3 regions of the Streptomyces sp. NPDC059743 genome follow, and region 2 is predicted to be linked to each of the others. Evidence: riboswitches for the same ligand, from Rfam matches in the RefSeq annotation. Region 2 holds a riboswitch; each other region holds the start of a gene.

Region 1 (5,865 bases), on a different contig from region 2:
GGCTGCCACGGAACGTACGCGCCTCGACCGTGCAGCGCAGTCCGTCGCCGGGCTCGACCAGCCGTACGCCGGCCGGCCTCACCAGCACCGACCGCTCTCCTGGCGCCGATCCTTCAGGCACCGGGATCTTTCCCCAGACCGTATCGGCGGCCTCGCCGCTCACCGTCGCGTCCACGACATTGTCGAAGCCCAGGAAGCGCGCCACGAACGCCGAGGCGGGCCGCTGCCAGACCGCCACCGGTGTGCCGGTCTGGGCGACGCGTCCGTCCCGCATCACCACGACGCGGTCGGCGAGCGCGAACGCCTCGCCCTGGTCATGGGTGACGGCGAGCACGGTCGTACCCAACCGTCCGAAGAGACCGCGCAGTTCGACCACCAGCCGCTCGCGCAGACTCCGGTCGAGCTGGCCGAGCGGCTCGTCCAGCATCAGCAGCCGTGGCCGTGGAGCCAGCGCCCGCGCCAATGCGACGCGCTGCTGCTCACCACCGGACAGCTCGGCGACGGCCCGCCGCTCCGCGCCCGGCAGTCCGACGAGATCGAGCAACTCCGCGACGCGGCCGGTCCGTTCGCCGCGCGAGGCGCCGCGCATCCGCAGCCCGAAGGCGACATTGCCGCCCACGTCCCGCTGCGGAAAGAGCTGATGGTCCTGGAACATCAGCCCGACTCCGCGCCGGTGCACGGGCACGCCCGACTGGTCGGCGCCGTCCAGCCGTACCCGCCCGCCGTCCGGCGGCGTCAGTCCGGCCACCACGCGCAGCAGTGTCGACTTGCCGCTTCCGCTCGGCCCCAGCACGCATACGGTCTCGTGCTCGGCGATCTCCAGATCCACCGCGTCGAGCGCGGTACGGTCGCCGAACCGTACGGTCACGTCCGACAAGGTCAGCAGGGCCATCAGAACTCTCCGGAGCGGTCGGTACGGATACGTTCCAGCGCCAGCAGCGACACCGCGCACACCACCATCAGTACGGTGGACAGGGCCATGGCCTGCCCGTAGTTGAGTTCGCCGGGCCGCCCGAGCAGCCGTGCCACGGCCACCGGCAGCGTCGGCCGGTCCGGGCGCGCGATGAACACCGTCGCACCGAACTCACCGAGCGAGACCGCGAACGCGAAACCGGCCGCGACCAGCAACGCCCGCCGTACCAGCGGCAGATCGACATCCCGCCAGACACGCAGCGGCGACGCTCCGAGGACGGCCGCCGCCTCGCGCAGCCGTCCGTCCACCGCCCGCAGCACCGGCAGCATGGTCCGTACGACGAACGGGACGCCCACCAGGGCCTGTGCGAGCGGCACCAGAATCCAGGAGGCCCGCAGATCGAGCGGCGGCTTGTCGAGTGTGATCAGAAAGCCGAAGCCGACGGTCACCGCGGAGACTCCGAGCGGCAGCATCAGCAGCGCGTCGAAGCCGCGTACGAGCCGGCCCGCGCGCCGGGTCAGCGCGGCGGCGGCGAGTCCGCCCACCACCAGCGCCACGGCCGTCGCGACCAGCGCGTAACGGAGGGAGTTCCAGACGGCTTCCAGCGGAGGTACGAGAAAGGTCCCGCCGCTCGCGTCCACCGAGCCGAGCGCCCGGTAGAAGCCGAAACCGTACCCGCCGGGCCCGTCGAGGGAGCGCTCGACCAGTACGCCCAGCGGCAGCAGGACCAGCAGCAGCACGGTGCCGAGCACTCCGCCGAGCAGCGCCCACTGCCCGGCGCCGCGCGGTCTGCGCGCGGTCAGCGCGGGATCGACCAGTTTCAGCGCGCCCTCGCGTCTGCGTACGGTCCACGCGTGCACGGCCAGCACACCGCCGACCGCCGCGAACTGTACGAGTGTGAGCACGGCCGCGGTGGGCAGGTCGAGCAGTTGCGCGGTCTGCCGGTAGATCTCCACCTCCAGGGTGGAGTAGGCGGGGCCGCCCAGGATCTGTACGACGCCGAAGGAGGTGAAGGTGAAGAGGAAGACCATCAGCGCGGCGGCGGCCACGGCGGGCGCGAGGGCCGGCAGCGTCACTCGCCACCAGGCCATGAGCCGGCCCGCGCCCAGCACTCGCGCGGCCTCCTCCTGGCGCGGATCGAGCTGCGCCCACAGACCGCCCACGGTCCTGATGACCACGGCGTAGTTGAAGAAGACATGGGCGAGGAGGATCGCCCAGACGGTGGTGTCGAGCCGTACGCCCCACAGCTCGTCCAGCAGTCCGCCGCGCCCGAGCAGCGCGAGGAAAGCCGTACCGACGACGACCGTGGGCAGGACGAACGGGACGGTGACCACCGCGCGCAGGAGTTGTCTGCCGGGGAAGTCGAAGCGTGCGAAAACGTACGCGCCGGGCAGTGCGATCAGCAGAGTGAGCGCGGTGGAGGCGAGCGCCTGCCAGGTGGTGAACCACAGGACGTCGAGGATGTCGGGACGGCTCAGTACGTCACCGACGCGGCCGAACCGCCAGGCACCGTCGGCCTTGAGCCCACGGCCGACGATCGCGGCCACGGGATAGGCGAAGAAGACTGCGAAGAACGCGACGGGCACGGCCATGAGGGCGAGCCGGACGGCGTTCGCGCGCCCGGCCCGCCTTCTCTCCGGAGTACGACGGGTCTGCCGGTCCCGGCTCGCCGCTTTGCCGGCTACTTCACCACGAGTGAGGTCCACGACTGGATCCACTGCTCACGGTTGGCGGCGATCTTGTCGGGTGCCACGGTCTCGGGCTCGCTGACCGTCGCGCCGAACTTCGTGAACAGCTCGGGCAGCTCCACACTCTTGACGACCGGGTTGACGAACATATTGAGCGGCATGTCCGCCTGGAAGGTCTCGCTGATCAGAAAGTCCAGCAGGGCCTTGCCGCCCGCCTCGTTCCTCGCGCCCGTGAGCAGCCCGGCGAACTCGATCTGCCGGAAGCAGGTGCCGGTGGAGACTCCGGTCGGGGCCTCCTTCGGCTGCGGTTCGGCGTACAGCACCTCGACGGGCGGGCTGGAGGCGTACGAGACGACGAGCGGACGGTCGGCCTTGGCCTTCTTGCCTCCGGCCGAGCCCGAGAAGCTCTCGTTGTAGGCCTGCTCCCAGCTGTCCACGACCTGGACGCCGTTGGCCTTCAGCTTCTTCCAGTACTCCTGCCAGCCGTTGTCGCCGTACCGCGCGGCCGTGCCGAGGAGGAAGCCGAGACCGGGCGAGGAGGTCGCGGCGTTCTCGGTGACCAGCAGATTCTTGTACTGCGGCTTGATCAGATCGTCAAAAGACTGCGGAGGTGCGAGCTTCTTGTCCGCGAAATACTTCTTGTCGTAGTTGACACAGATATCGCCGGTGTCGATCGGTGTGACGCGGTTCTTGCTCCCGTCGAGCCGGGTGACCGCGTCGACCTGGTCGAGGCCCTTCGCCTCGTACGGCGTGAAGAGACCGTTGTCGAGGGCGCGGGAGAGCAGGGTGTTGTCGACGCCGAAGAAGACATCGCCCTGAGGCGAACCTTTGGTCAGGATCTCCTTGTTGAGGGCCTCGCCCGCGTCTCCGCTCTTGAGCACCTTGACCGTGTAGCCGGTCCGCGCGGTGAACTCCTTGAGCACGGCGGGAGTGGCGTTGAACGAGTCGTGGCTGACCAGAGTGACGGTCTTCGACGCCGTCCCGCCACCGCCCGTACCGGCGCTGTCGCCGGACGACGCGGAGCCGTCGGAGCCGCCGCAGGCGGCGAGCGAGGAGACACCGAGCGCGGCGGCGACCGCGGCGACCGCCATTCTTCTGACGCTGATGGTGCTCACTGATGTGGTGCTCACTGATTTTCCTCCTGGGATGTCCAGGAGAAGACGCGGCCCTGCCCGGAGTCCGGACGGACCGGACTCCGGGCAGGGCGCAACAGCTTGAGTGGTGACCGAACTTCCTACCCAGAATGACCTGGGCGAGGTTCAGAGGGTCTGTGGCCGCTGCCCGCTCTCACGGACATATGCCACACTCTCAGCGCTGTGGCGCTCCCCTGTCGGAAAATATGCAATGCGTTCGCGCCAAGGTTACATGCACCGCATATCCAGGCCCGGTTCACCTCCGAGACAGCCTGCTCACGGGCAGGTCCGTCGGCCGCGCGGCCCGCCCGCCAGGAGCCACGACGCCCTACCGCTCCGACGCGGCCAACTGCCCACACGCTCCGTCGATCTCCTGGCCGCGGGTGTCCCGTACGGTCACGGGCACTCCATGGGCCGCGATCGCCTCGACAAAGGCCTTTTCGTCCTCGGGCCGCGAGGCCGTCCACTTCGATCCCGGTGTCGGGTTGAGCGGGATCAGATTGACGTGCACCCGCTTGCCCTTGAGCAGCCGGCCCAGCCGGTCGCCGCGCCACGCCTGGTCGTTGATGTCACGGATCAGCGCGTACTCGATGGAGACCCGGCGGCCCGACTTCTCCGCGTACTCCCACGCCGCGTCCAGCACTTCCCGTACCTTCCAGCGCGTATTGACCGGGACGAGGGTGTCGCGCAGCTCGTCGTCGGGCGCGTGCAGGGAGACCGCGAGCCGGCACTTGAAGCCCTCGTCGGCGAAGCGCAGCATCGCGGGCACCAGACCGACCGTCGAGACGGTGATCCCGCGCTGCGACAGTCCCAGACCGTCGGGCTCGGGATCGGTCAGCCGGCGGATCGCGCCGACCACCCGCCTGTAGTTGGCGAGCGGTTCGCCCATGCCCATGAAGACGATGTTCGACAGCCGGGAGGGCCCGCCCGGCACATCGCCGTCGCGCAGGGCACGCATCCCGTCCACGATCTGGTGCACGATCTCGGCGGTGGACAGATTGCGGTCGAGACCGGCCTGTCCTGTGGCGCAGAACGGGCAGTTCATCCCGCAGCCCGCCTGCGACGAGATACACATCGTGACCCTGTCCGGATAGCGCATCAGCACGGACTCGACCAGAGTGCCGTCGTGCAGCCGCCAGAGCGTCTTACGGGTGGTGTCGTCGTCGCAGGAGATATGCCGCACCACCGACATCAGCTCGGGCAGCAGCTCCGCCGCGAGCTTCTGACGCGCGGCGGCCGGGATGTCGGTCCACTGCTCGGGATCGTGTGCGAACCGCGCGAAGTAGTGCTGCGAAAGCTGCTTGGCACGGAACGCCTTCTCGCCCATCGCGGCGACGGCCTCGCGGCGCTCGGCGGGAGTGAGGTCGGCGAGATGCCGCGGGGGCTTCTTGGCTCCGCGGGGCGCGACAAAGGTGAGTTCTCCAGGTACAGGCATGGTGGATCCAGTGTCGCAGACATACGAAGGAGGCCCGCTGTCCTGTGGACAACGGGCCTCCGTACGGTATCGGGCCTGGTCACAAGCGTGACCGAAGGCGCCCGGTCAGGATCCGACGAAGATCACCAGCAGCAGCCAGAACACCGGCGCCGTGGGCAGCAGCGAGTCGAGCCGGTCCATGATGCCGCCGTGTCCCGGCAGCAGGGTGCCCATGTCCTTGATGCCGAGATCGCGCTTGATCATGGACTCGCCGAGATCGCCGAGTGTGGCGGTGGCCGCGACCGCCAGTCCCAGCAGCAGGCCCTGCCACCAGATCCCGTCGTTGATCAGGAACTGCATACAGAGCGCGCCCGCCACCATGGCGAAGACGATGGCTCCGGCCAGCCCTTCCCTGGTCTTGCCAGGGCTGATGCGCGGCGCGAGCTTGTGCGTACCGAAGCGCCAGCCGACCGCGTACGCGCCCGTGTCGCTGACGACCGTGAGCACCATGAACATCAGGACCCGCCACGGACCGTCGTCCGCCGTGAGCATCATCGTCACGAAGGTGGCCAGGAACGGTACGTAGAACGCGGCGAAGATCCCGGCCGTGACGTCCTTCAGATAGCCCTCGGGCGGTTCCGTCATCCGCCAGACCAGCACCGCGAGCGCCGTCAGGGCCATCGCGACCCAGGCGCCCTCGGCACCGCGCAGATAGCC
Region 2 (5,865 bases):
CGTGGCGGCGACCGTGGCTGTTTCTGTGCCACTCCACGAGCGAGGGCAACGGCTCCCGGCAGTCGAGCGATTACACAGAGAGACCGGATCGCTGCTCAGCGCGCTCGCCTTCTCTATCTGTATCTGAAAAATTACTCCTTGTGATCTGCTAGCGCTTACAGGACGATTGCGTCAAGAGGGTCAACGGGGATCATTCCCAGCCACTGTTTCATCTACTCCGGAGTACACGATGCGCGAGTCGGTGCAGGCCGAGGTCCTGATGAGCTTCCTTGTCTCGGAGGAGCTGGCGTTCCGGATCCCGGTGGAACTCCATTACGAGATGAGAGATCCCTACGCCGTGCGCATGACATTCCATCTGCCCGGCGATGCGCCTGTCACCTGGACCTTCGGCCGTGAGCTGCTGCTCGACGGGATCAACACGCCGAGCGGTGACGGCGATGTGCATATCGCGCCCACCGAGCCCGAGGACCTCTCCGATGTCCATATCCGGCTCCAGGTCGGCGACGATCACGCGCTCTTCCGCGTCAGTGCCGCGCCTCTGGTGGCCTTCCTCGACCGCACGGACCGACTGGTTCCGCTCGGTCAGGAGCGCACGCTCGGTGACTTCGAGGGCAATCTTGAGGAGGCGCTCGGCCGCATCCTGGCCGAGGAGAATGCCGGCTGAGCCGGTCCGAACGGGGCCGTCCGGGTGATCCTTTACGGCCGAACGGATTTCCGGACGGGACGGCGATTTCCGGGCCGGGACGGCAGAGGGACCAGAGGGACTACTTCTTGCGGCGTCGGCCCTTGCCGCCGCCCAGTTTGCGCGCCGGTGCGCTCTGTACCGGCAGTGACGGCGCCGCTTCCGGGCCCTCGGGATCCGAGAGGCCCGCCGGGCCTGTCGTACTCGTCGGGCCTGCTGGACCTGCCGGGCCTGCCGGACCCGCCGACCAGGGGCCCGCTGTCCCACCAGGAGCCGGATACGGCGGTGTGGGAGGCAGAGCCTCCGTCGGGGCCGTCGTCGGGGCCACTGGCGAGTCCTTCTGCCCCGAGCGATCGGCGGAGACCACCAGCGCCGCCAGCGCCGTGGTCACCGGCACCGATGCGACCAGACCGATCGAGCCCACCAGCGTTCTGACGATCTCCTCCGCCACCAGCTCACTGTTCGCGACCGTACCCACGCCCGACTGCGCGATCGAGAAGAGCAGCAGCAGCGGCAGCGCGGCGCCCGCGTAGGCGAGGACGAGCGTATTGACCACCGAGGCGATATGGTCCCGGCCGATCCGGATACCGGCCCGGTAGAGGGCACGCGGTCCCATCGACGGATCCGCCTGATGCAGCTCCCAGACCGCCGAGGTCTGTGTGACGGTCACATCGTCGAGCACACCGAGTGAACCGATGATGACGCCCGCCAGCAGCAGACCGCTCATATCGATTTCGGGATAGAGGCCATGGATCAGCCCGGTGTTGTCGTCGGTATTGCCGGTCAGGCTCGCCCAGCCGATGAAGAGCGAGCCCAGCAGCCCGATCAGCAGCAGTGAGATCAGTGTGCCGAGGACCGCGACCGAGGTACGGGCTGTCAGACCGTGACACATATAGAGCGCGAGCAGCATGATCGCGCTGGCCCCGACCACCGCCACGACCAGCGGATTCGAGCCCTGAAGAATCGCGGGCAGGATGAACAGTGTCAGCACGGCGAAGGAGACGGCGAGTGCGACCAGGGCCATGAGACCGCGCAGCCGCCCCACCACGACCACCGCCAGGGCGAAGATCCCCGCCAGCAGGGCCATGGGGAATCTGCGGTTCACATCCGTCACGGAGTACTGGAGATCGCGAGGCGCGTCGGGTGCGTATGCCACCACTACGCCCTGTTTCACGTGAAACTGTCGCGGTGCGTCCGGCTGGACGACCTCGATAAAGGTCCGCCCTTTCTCCTTGCCGCTGGTGACCTCGATCGTCGCCTTGGTGCAGTCACCGTTCTCCGCCCGCTCCGCCTCACGTCCCTGAGGTTTTGAGGTATCGCCGGTGGACGGGATCTGGGCGGCGTTCACGTCCTTGCAGTCGACCGACTGGATCTGTACCACCCGGCCCTGCTCGGTCTGCCGGTCGAAGCCCACACCGGTGCGCTCATGCGCCGGTGCGCCACCCGGCCAGAGCACGGCCAGCCCGACGACCACCGCAGTCGCGAACGGAATCAGGACCGCGGCGATGACCTTGCGAAGGTGCTGGGAGACCGGCGCGGCGGGGCCATGGCTGTGCGAGTGTCCGTGTGATTCGTGGGTCTGCTGGGGTGAGGTCACCCTCCGATCATCGCAAGAAGCCAGAGGCCCTCTGTTCAGCACGCCGGATATGACGCTAGCGTGGGGGCACCTTTTGCACACGCGGGAGCTCGGAGCACCGGGCTGAGAGGGCGCTGACTGTGTAGTCCCGGGGAGTATCCCCAGGACTCCTGAGCTGCGCCGACCGCTGAACCTGTTACCGGGTAATGCCGGCGTAGGGAGTAGGTCTCATGACCGTTCAGGACGCACACACGCCTGCCTCCGATTCGGGAGATCCGATCGAGGCCCAGAGGTCCATCGGCTGGCACAAGGGATATGTCCAGGGCTCACGCCCCGACCTTCAGGTGCCGGTCCGCCGGGTGCACCTCACCAACGGCCAGGATGTGACGCTGTACGACACCTCGGGGCCGTACACCGATCCCACCGTCGAGACCGATGTACGCCGCGGTCTCGCGCCGCTGCGGGAGAACTGGATCATCGGGCGAGGTGACACCGAGGAGTACGCGGGCCGGCCGGTCCGTCCCGAGGACGACGGGCTCAAGCACACGGCGCCGCGCGGAGGACTGCGTAACCTCGACGCGGTCTTCCCGGGCCGGCCGCGTCAGCCGCGCCGGGGCCGGAGCGGGCAGGTGGTGACACAGCTCGCGTACGCCCGTCGCGGAGACATCACACCGGAGATGGAGTATGTCGCGATCCGCGAGAACGTGTCTCCGGAGGTCGTCCGCGAGGAGATCGCCGCGGGCCGCGCCGTACTGCCGGCGAATGTCAATCACCCGGAGATCGAGCCGATGATCATCGGCAAGCGGTTCCTGGTCAAGGTCAACGCCAACATCGGCAATTCCGCGGTCACTTCCTCCATCGAGGAGGAGGTGGAGAAGATGACCTGGGCGACGCGCTGGGGCGCCGACACGGTCATGGACCTCTCCACCGGCCGCAATATCCACACCACGCGTGAGTGGGTGCTGCGCAACTCCCCCGTGCCGATCGGCACCGTGCCGCTCTACCAGGCGCTGGAGAAGGTCGACGGCAGGGCCGAGGAGCTGACCTGGGAGATCTACAAGGACACGGTCGTCGAGCAGGCCGAGCAGGGCGTCGACTACATGACGGTCCATGCCGGTGTACTGCTGCGCTATGTGCCGCTGACGGCGCGCCGTAAGACGGGCATCGTCTCGCGGGGCGGCTCGATCATGGCGGCCTGGTGTCTGGCGCACCACAAGGAGTCGTTCCTGTACGAGAACTTCGAGGAGCTGTGCGAGATCCTCGCGGCGTACGACGTGACGTACTCCCTGGGCGACGGTCTGCGGCCGGGCTCCATCGCGGATGCCAACGACGAGGCCCAGTTCGCCGAGCTGCGGACGCTCGGGGAGCTGAACTCCACCGCGAAGCGGCTGGGCGTACAGACGATGATCGAAGGGCCGGGCCATGTCCCGATGCACAAGATCAAGGAGAACATCGACCTTCAGCAGGAGATCTGCGAGGAGGCGCCGTTCTACACGCTCGGCCCGCTGACGACCGATGTGGCTCCGGCGTACGACCACATCACCTCCGGGATCGGTGCGGCGATGATCGCCTGGTGGGGGACGGCGATGCTCTGCTATGTCACGCCCAAGGAGCACCTCGGTCTGCCGAACCGGGACGACGTCAAGACCGGTGTCATCACCTACAAGATCGCAGCCCATGCGGCGGATCTCGCCAAGGGCCATCCGGGAGCGCAGGACTGGGACGACGCCCTTTCCGACGCCCGGTTCGAGTTCCGCTGGGAGGACCAGTTCAATCTGGCCCTCGACCCGGACACGGCCCGGGAGTTCCACGACGAGACCCTCCCGGCCGAACCGGCGAAGACGGCCCACTTCTGCTCGATGTGCGGCCCCAAGTTCTGCTCGATGAAGATCTCGCAGGACATCCGGCAGCGGCACGGCGGCGACATGGCGAGTGGCGGGACGGCAGGCGCCGGTACGGAGGGCACCGGTACGGAGGACACCGTGTTCGGAACCGCCGAGATCGAGGCGGGCATGGCCCAGAAGTCCAAGGAGTTCGCGGCGAGCGGCAATCGCGTATATCTGCCGCTGGCTGACTGATCTGGAGACTCGCGGTAGGTGAGCGGTGGCGGCCTCGGTCCGAGGTCCGGGCCCCACCGCTCACACCGGCTGTCTGACGACGTCTCCGGGGCCGTCGGCGGTCCCCGGTGCCGTCAGCGCCGTACGTCACTCCGGGTGGTGGTCCGGGCCGCCGAAGTCGGGGCTGGTGAAGTCCGGGCTGGTGAAGCTCGGGCGCTGGCCGGTGGTGGCTCCTTCGTCCGGGCTGGTGAAGTCGGGCCGGCTGTAGCCGATCTTGGGCAGATGCTTGATCGACCTGGGCGGCGGCGCGGCCGGATCCGCGCTCGGGTCGGCCAGAGCGGCGCGTAGGAAGGGCAGAATGCCGCGCTCCAGCAGGGCATGGCGCCAGGCCTCCCGCGCACGGGCCACTTCGTCCGGCAGCTCACCGCTCGTCGGCTCCTCGGCCGGAAGCTGGGTCGAGCTGTTGCGCAGGGCCGTGATCAGCAGGCCTGTCGCGGCGGCCAGGATGCCTATCGCGGTGATGGCACCGAAGAACCAGCCCACGGCGACCAGGCTGTCGGCGAACGCGGGCGGCCGGCTGAGCGCCTTGAGGAGATAACCGACGAGCAGGAAGATCACCGCGGCCGTGCCTCCGAGCACCGGGAGCAGCACGGTGACAACAGCCGTCAGCCCCGCACCGGATCCCGTCGGCTCGCTTCCCTCCGGCTCCAGCACGGAATCGCGGACCGAGACCGAGGGCCCCGGCGAGCGTGACTCCTCGCGGATCTTTCTGTAGTGCTCGTACTCGGCGGCTGCGGCCGTCGTTATCAGCGCCGTGGCGTTCAGCGTCATCGTGCGGAGCTGCTCATTGTTGAGCCGCTCCCCGACCGTGTCGAGATCCGGCCGGTCGTGCGCGTTGCGCAGCACGTCATCGAGGATCCGCTCGAAATCCGCGCGATCCTCGCTCAGCAGGTGTGGAGCGCTGTTCATGTGCATCCCCCGATGCTCCGTAGGGCCGGTTTGCCCGCATAGGGCGGGCAGTTGGCGAAAACGGAGGAGAGCCTGCTACGGATAAACCGATGGTAGAGCTCTTCCGGCGCGTGGTGACAGGGGGTTTGCGGAAATCACTCGCGTGACGGTGTTTCAGTTCTCCAGAGGAAGCCGGACGACCAGCAGCTTTCCCGCCATGGTCACTCCGCCGTCCATCGCGATGGCAAGTCCGTCGGCATATACATGTGGCCCTTCCACCACCGGGCCGGTGTCCGCCTCGCCGTCCGAGACATCTTCGGTGCCGACTTCGCCCAGCAGATAGGGAATGGGGCTGTGGCCATGGACGATGCGCTGTCCGCCGTACTTGGAGAGCAGTTCCTGGACGGCCTGCGGGCCGCTGTCGTCGCGGAACGCGAAGCGTTTCGTGAGCTTGCGGAACAGATCCCAGCATTCGTCCGCGTCATTGCGGGTGAGGATCTGATGAATGGTGTCGTTGACGTCCTCGATCGTGGAACCGTAGTCCAGATAGGCCGTCGTGTCGGAGTGCACCAGCAGATGTCCCTCCTCCTCGACCACCGCGT
Region 3 (5,865 bases), on a different contig from region 2:
GGGGCCTCCGGAGGTACATGTCCGGACGGCATGCTGTGTTTTCCCGGGGGACACCCCCGGACCCCCGTACGCCGCGTGCGGGCCGGTGTGCGGCACAAATCACGCTTTAGTGTCCGGACACGCACCTCCTGCGACCCCGACCCCCTCCCGCCGCACGCCGGGTTTCCACTCTGTCCGGGCCCGCATATCCAGCCCGTCCGGCGTTTGAGGACGGAACCGGCGACCCCCGTGCCGGGTTCCCAGACGGTAGGGGCCCGCCCCATCGCGCCCCGGCCGCAGGCCGGAAAATCAAGCCCGTCCGGCGATTGAGGACGAAACGGCCGGCCGGACGGACCCGGCGCGCGCCCGCTACGTGAACGCCGGGCGTTCCGGGTCCAGGGACGGCAACCCGTCCGTTGGCGACGACGCCGTCGCGAAGTGGCGGCGAGGGATTCGGCCCGCCCGGCGCGCCAGCCGGCCCGCCTCCACCGCGTGCCGCATCGCCTCCGCCATCAGCACCGGCTCCCGCGCCCGCGTCACCGCCGACGCCAGCATCACCGCCGCGCACCCCAGCTCCATCGCCAGCGCCGCGTCCGACGCGGTGCCCGCGCCCGCGTCCAGGATCACCGGTACGCCCGCCCGCTCCACGATGAGCTCGAAGTTGTGCGGGTTGCGGATCCCGAGGCCGGAGCCGATCGGCGAGCCCAGCGGCATGATCGCGGCGCAGCCCACGTCCTCCAGCTTTCTGGCGAGCACGGGATCGTCGTTGGTGTACGGCAGCACCGTGAAGCCGTCGTCGACCAAGATCTCGGCCGCGTCCAGCAGTTCGATCGGGTCGGGCAGCAGCGTCCGCTCGTCCGCGACCACCTCCAGCTTGATCCACTCCGTACCGAGCGCCTCGCGCGCCAGCCTGGCGGTCAGGACCGCCTCGCCCGCCGTGAAGCAGCCCGCCGTGTTGGGCAGGGCGCGGATGCCCAGGGAGTCGAGTACGGAGAGGACCGAGCCCTGGACCGTGGGATCGAGGCGACGCATCGCGACGGTGGTGAGTTCCGTGCCCGAGGCGCGCAGACAGCGTTCCAGTACGTCCAGGCTGGGCGCTCCGCCCGTGCCCATGATCAGCCGTGAGTTGAGGACGGTGGAGCCGATGGTGAGCCGGTCGTCGGCCATGGCGGCTCAGCCTCCCTGGACCGCGGTGAGGACTTCCACCCGGTCGCCGTCGCCGAGCACCGTGCCGGACCAGTGGCCGCGCGGCACCACCGTCTCGTTGACGGCGGCGGCGACACCCGAGGGCGCGGGAGTGAGGGAGGCGACCAGGATGTCGAGGGTGGTGCCGGAGGCGAGATCGCGGGCCTCGCCGTTCACGGAGACGGTCACACGGACAGAGGTGCTCATACGGTCAGCTCCCGCGGTACGGAGGTGAGGTCCTGCGGTACGGAGGTGAAGCGGCGCGGAGTGAACGGGCGCGCCACGTCCGGGAGTTCGCCGGTGGTCAGCACCGCGGCCAGCGCGTCGCCGGTGACCGGTGTGAGCAGCACGCCGTTGCGGTAGTGCCCGGTCGCGAGACTCAGCCCCGGCAGCGCGGTCGGTCCCAGCAGCGGCGCGTTGTCAGGCGAGCCCGGACGCAGTCCCGCGCGGGTCTCGGTGAGCGGCAGTTCGGTGATGCCGGGAACCAGTTCGTGCGCGTCCCGCAGCAGCTCGTACACTCCGCCCGCCGTGACCGTGGTGTCCCAGCCCAGCTCCTCGCTGGTGGCGCCGACGACCAGCTCGCCGTTCTCGCGCGGCACCAGATACACCTGGCTGCCGCGCACCACGGCCCGTACCGTCCTGGACAGGAACGGCGCGTACGGACGAGGCACCGTCAGCCGCAGGACCTGGCCCTTGACGGGCCGTACCGGCGGCAGGACTTCGTCAGGGACGCCCGCCAGCCGTCCGCTCAGACTGCCGGCCGCCAGTACCACCTGGTCCGCGGTGAGCGCGCGCCCGTCGTCCAGTACGGCACCGGCGGCCCGGTCCCGTACGACGGAGAGCCGCTCGGCCCAGGCGCGGTGGAAGACCACTCCGGCCCGTTCACAGGCGGTGAGCAGGGCGGAGGCGAGCCGGCGTGGATCGATCTGGTGGTCGCCGTCCACGCGCAGACCGCCGCGTACGCCCGGCGCGAGCATCGGTTCGAGACGCCGGCACTCGCGTCCTGTGAGCCACTCGGACGTCAGGCCCGAGCGCTGCTGAAGGGCGTGCAGTTCGCGCAGCTCGGCGCGGTCGTCGGTGTCGAGGGCGACGGCGAGCGTGCCGCAGGCGCGGTAGCCGGTCTCCTGGCCGCTCGCCTCCTCCAGCTCGGCCACGAACTCCGGATAGCGCTCCGCCGAGGCGAGATTGAGCCCGAGCAGAAGCTGTTCGCCGTGGTGGAGTTCGGTGACGGCGGCGAGCATGCCCGCCGCGACCCGCGCGGCGCCTCCGCCGGGACCGGGATCGACGACGGCGGTACGCAGCCCGTGCTGCGCGGCCCGCCAGGCCGTGACCAGTCCGATGATTCCGCCGCCGATGACCAGGACATCGGAAGCGGTCTTCTCCTGGGACGACTGCATGGGCGTCCAGCCCCTCCCTTCGCCGGCATGACCCGGATCAGGTTCGTACGGTCGGAGGCCGCTTCAGCCTCCCTCTCAGCCCGGTGCGTCCGGACTCCCGCGAGGTAGTGTCGACGGCCAGCGTAACGCGCGGCCCGCCGTGCGGTAAGGCCGTCCTGGCGGGGCGGGAGCCGGAACGGTCCTCCGCCTGCGGTCCGTCCGCTGCTTAAGGTGATCGGGTGAGCGAGCAGCGCAGACACGAGCAGTCGCAGAGACAGCGGGAACGGCCGGGCGTCGTCATCGTCGGTGCGGGCATGGCGGGCGTGCAGACCGCCGTGGCCCTGCGGGAGAAGGGCTACGAGGGCCCGGTCACCCTGATCGGCGCGGAACCTCATCCGCCGTACGACCGGCCTCCGCTCTCCAAGGCGGTCCTGCTGGGCACGGCGGACGGCTCGGCCTTCGACATCGACTTCGAGGCACTCTCCGTCCGGCTGAGACTCGGCGTCGAGGTCACCGGACTGCGCCCGGACGCGCGGGAGGTCGACACCGCGGCCGGGCCCGTCCCGTACGGCGTACTGGTCCTCGCGACCGGCGCGGAGCCGGTCGGACTGCCCGGCGCCGTGGCCGTGCCGGGCGTCCATCTGCTGCGCACCCTGGACGACGCCGAGGCGCTGCGGCCCGTGCTCGGCCGGCGGGACCGGATCGTGGTCGTCGGCGCCGGATGGATCGGCGCGGAGTTCACCACCGCCGCGCGCGAGGCCGGGTGTGCCGTGACGGTCGTGGAGGCGGCGGACCGGCCGCTGCCGGGCGCCCTGCCGGCCGAGGTCGCCGCACCGATGGCGCGGTGGTACGCGGAGAGCGGCGCCGCGCTGCTGACCGGTGTACGGGTGGCCGGTGTCGAGCCGGGCGCGGTGCTCCTCGCGGACGGCCGGCGGCTGTCCGCCGACGCGGTGGTCGTGGGCATAGGCGCGCGACCCTCGACGGACTGGCTGACCGGCTCCGGTATCGCGCTGGGCCCGGACGGCGCGATCGTCGCGGACGAGCGGCTGGCGACGTCCCTGCCCGATGTCTACGCGGTCGGCGACTGCGCGTCCTTCCCGTCCGCCCGTTACGGCGAGCGGCTGCTCGTGCACCACTGGGACAACGCGCTCCAGGGCCCTCGTACGGTCGCCGCCCAGGCCGTCGGCGAGAGCGAGCAGCTCTACGATCCCGTGCCGTACTTCTGGTCGGAGCAGTTCGGCCGGTTCGTCCAGTACGCGGGCCATCACACGGCGGAGGACACCCTGGTGTGGCGCGGCGATCCGGCGGACGCCGCCTGGTCGGTGGTGTGGCTGCGGGACGGCGCGCTGAGGGCCCTGCTCGCCGTCGGCAGGCCGCGCGATCTGGCGCAGGGCCGCAAGCTGATGGAGGCGGGCGCGCGGCTGGACCGGGCGCGGGCCGCCGATCCCGCGGTACCGCTGCGCAAGGCCGTTCTCTGAGGTTTCGTGTCTCTGAGGTATCGCGACGCGCTCCGTGCCGTGCTCCGTGACGCGCTCCGTGCCGTGCGTGGTGGCTGCTCGGGGCTGCTCCGGGCGGACTTGGTTCGTGGCGTCTGTCAGTCCGGGATGGCACGCTTGTCGTGTGACCGAGATTGACGCAAAGATCGATGCTCTCGTCCCCGCCTGGCTTCACCTGCCCGACATCGCGGAAGCCCTCGATGTCGAGGTGACGCGCGTGCGGCAGCTGGTGAAGGAAGGGCAGCTCATCGCCGTGCGCCGCGGTGAGAACAGGACACTCCAGGTGCCCGCCGCCTTCCTCGACGGCGGCAAGGTCGTCAAGGGCCTCGCCGGGACCCTGACGCTGCTGAGGGACGACGGCTTCACCGACGAAGAGATGCTCGAATGGCTCTTCACTTCCGACCCGACCCTGCCGGGCACGCCCGCACAGGCGCTCAGCGAGAATCGCGGCACGGAGGTGAAGCGCCGGGCCCAGGCGCTCGCCGTCTGATCCACTCACCATTCGCGGTGTGCGGCGGTGCCTTCATGACCGCGTGGCGGTCCCGGCACCTCCGCACACCGCCGACCCGACGGGGGGACTTCCCATGCCCGAGGCCATGCCCGATGCCATGTCAGGGACCATGCCAGGGGCCTGTGTGTCTGCCGTGCCCGGGGCCCGTGCGTCGCTCTCCGACGCCCGGCTCTATCTCTGCACGGACGCACGCAGGCGGCAGGGAGATCTTCCCGAGTTCCTGGACGCCGTGCTCGCGTCCGGTGTGGACATCGTGCAGCTGCGGGACAAGGGCATGGAGGCGGCCGAGGAGCTGGAGCACCTCCAGGTCTTCGCGGACGCCTGCCGCCGTCATGGCGCGCTGCTCGCCGTGAACGACCGCGCGGATGTGGCGCATGCCGTCGGCTCCGACGTACTGCATCTGGGACAGGGCGATCTGCCCGTTCCCGCGGCCCGCGCGATCCTCGGGGACATCCCGCTGATCGGCCGTTCCACCCATGCCGAGGCCGAGGTGGACGCCGCCGCCGTCGAGCCGGGCGTGGACTACTTCTGTACGGGCCCGTGCTGGCCCACTCCGACCAAACCGGGCCGTCATGCGCCCGGGCTCGCTCTGGTGCGCCATGCCGCCGCGCTGGGCACGGACCGGCCGTGGTTCGCGATCGGCGGTATCGACGCGGCCAATCTCGACCAGGTGCTGGACGCCGGTGCCCGCCGGATCGTCGTCGTACGGGCGATCACCGAGGCCGACGATCCGGCCGCGGCGACGGCCGGCCTGGCCAAGCGCGTACGGGAACGGGCCGTGTGACGCGATCGACGGGCCGTGTGACGCGACGGACGGGCCGTGTGACGCAACCGTAAATCCGGGCAAATACCCCCGTCCGGTTGGGGGACCGCCACGCCCTCGATAACCTGCCCCTATGGCCTCCGGCACAGCTTCGACCAGATCAGATCACGCACTGACCGTGCGTGATCTGCTCGCGACCGGCAAGACATCGTTCTCGTTCGAGTTCTGGGCGCCCAAGACCGAGAAGGGCGAGCGCAATCTCTGGAACGCGCTGCGCCGGGTCGAAGCGGTGGCGCCCAGCTTTGTCTCCGTGACCTATGGCGCGGGCGGCTCCACCCGGGCGGGCACGGTCAAGGCCACGGAGCGCATCGCCTCCGACACCACACTCACGCCGGTCGCGCATCTCACGGCCGTCGGCCAGTCCGTCGCCGAACTGCGCAATATGGTCGGGCAGTACGCCGACGCCGGGATCCGCAACATCCTCGCCGTACGGGGCGATCCGCCCGGCGATCCCATGGGCGAGTGGGTCAAGCACCCGGACGGTGTCCGCTACGC

What was found. Region 2 has a riboswitch for thiamine pyrophosphate ahead of thiC (phosphomethylpyrimidine synthase ThiC). Riboswitches for the same ligand answer to the same signal wherever they lie in the genome.
Region 1: linked by a shared signal. The riboswitch ahead of ACFV6H_RS02945 (thiamine ABC transporter substrate binding subunit) and the one ahead of thiC (phosphomethylpyrimidine synthase ThiC) in region 2 are both predicted to bind thiamine pyrophosphate.
Region 3: linked by a shared signal. The riboswitch ahead of thiO (glycine oxidase ThiO) and the one ahead of thiC (phosphomethylpyrimidine synthase ThiC) in region 2 are both predicted to bind thiamine pyrophosphate.

Annotation. Positions count from the first base shown of each region.
Region 1 covers NZ_JBHWGS010000001.1:639,647-645,511, reverse strand. The annotation lists gene ACFV6H_RS02955 (ABC transporter ATP-binding protein) at 1-892, opposite strand, end outside; gene ACFV6H_RS02950 (ABC transporter permease) at 892-2,505, opposite strand; gene ACFV6H_RS02945 (thiamine ABC transporter substrate binding subunit) at 2,595-3,692, opposite strand; TPP riboswitch at 3,815-3,940, opposite strand; gene rlmN (23S rRNA (adenine(2503)-C(2))-methyltransferase RlmN) at 4,063-5,169, opposite strand; gene ACFV6H_RS02935 (phosphatidate cytidylyltransferase) at 5,275-5,865, opposite strand, start outside.
Region 2 covers NZ_JBHWGS010000011.1:21,422-27,286, forward strand. The annotation lists gene ACFV6H_RS20220 (SsgA family sporulation/cell division regulator) at 230-664, shown strand; gene ACFV6H_RS20225 (YibE/F family protein) at 765-2,279, opposite strand; TPP riboswitch at 2,351-2,496, shown strand; gene thiC (phosphomethylpyrimidine synthase ThiC) at 2,489-4,336, shown strand; gene ACFV6H_RS20235 (hypothetical protein) at 4,463-5,290, opposite strand; gene ACFV6H_RS20240 (metallophosphoesterase) at 5,438-5,865, opposite strand, start outside.
Region 3 covers NZ_JBHWGS010000006.1:97,054-102,918, forward strand. The annotation lists gene ACFV6H_RS13025 (thiazole synthase) at 349-1,146, opposite strand; gene thiS (sulfur carrier protein ThiS) at 1,153-1,371, opposite strand; gene thiO (glycine oxidase ThiO) at 1,368-2,561, opposite strand; TPP riboswitch at 2,559-2,672, opposite strand; gene ACFV6H_RS13040 (NAD(P)/FAD-dependent oxidoreductase) at 2,855-4,018, shown strand; gene ACFV6H_RS13045 (Rv2175c family DNA-binding protein) at 4,161-4,526, shown strand; gene thiE (thiamine phosphate synthase) at 4,657-5,331, shown strand; gene metF (methylenetetrahydrofolate reductase [NAD(P)H]) at 5,444-5,865, shown strand, end outside.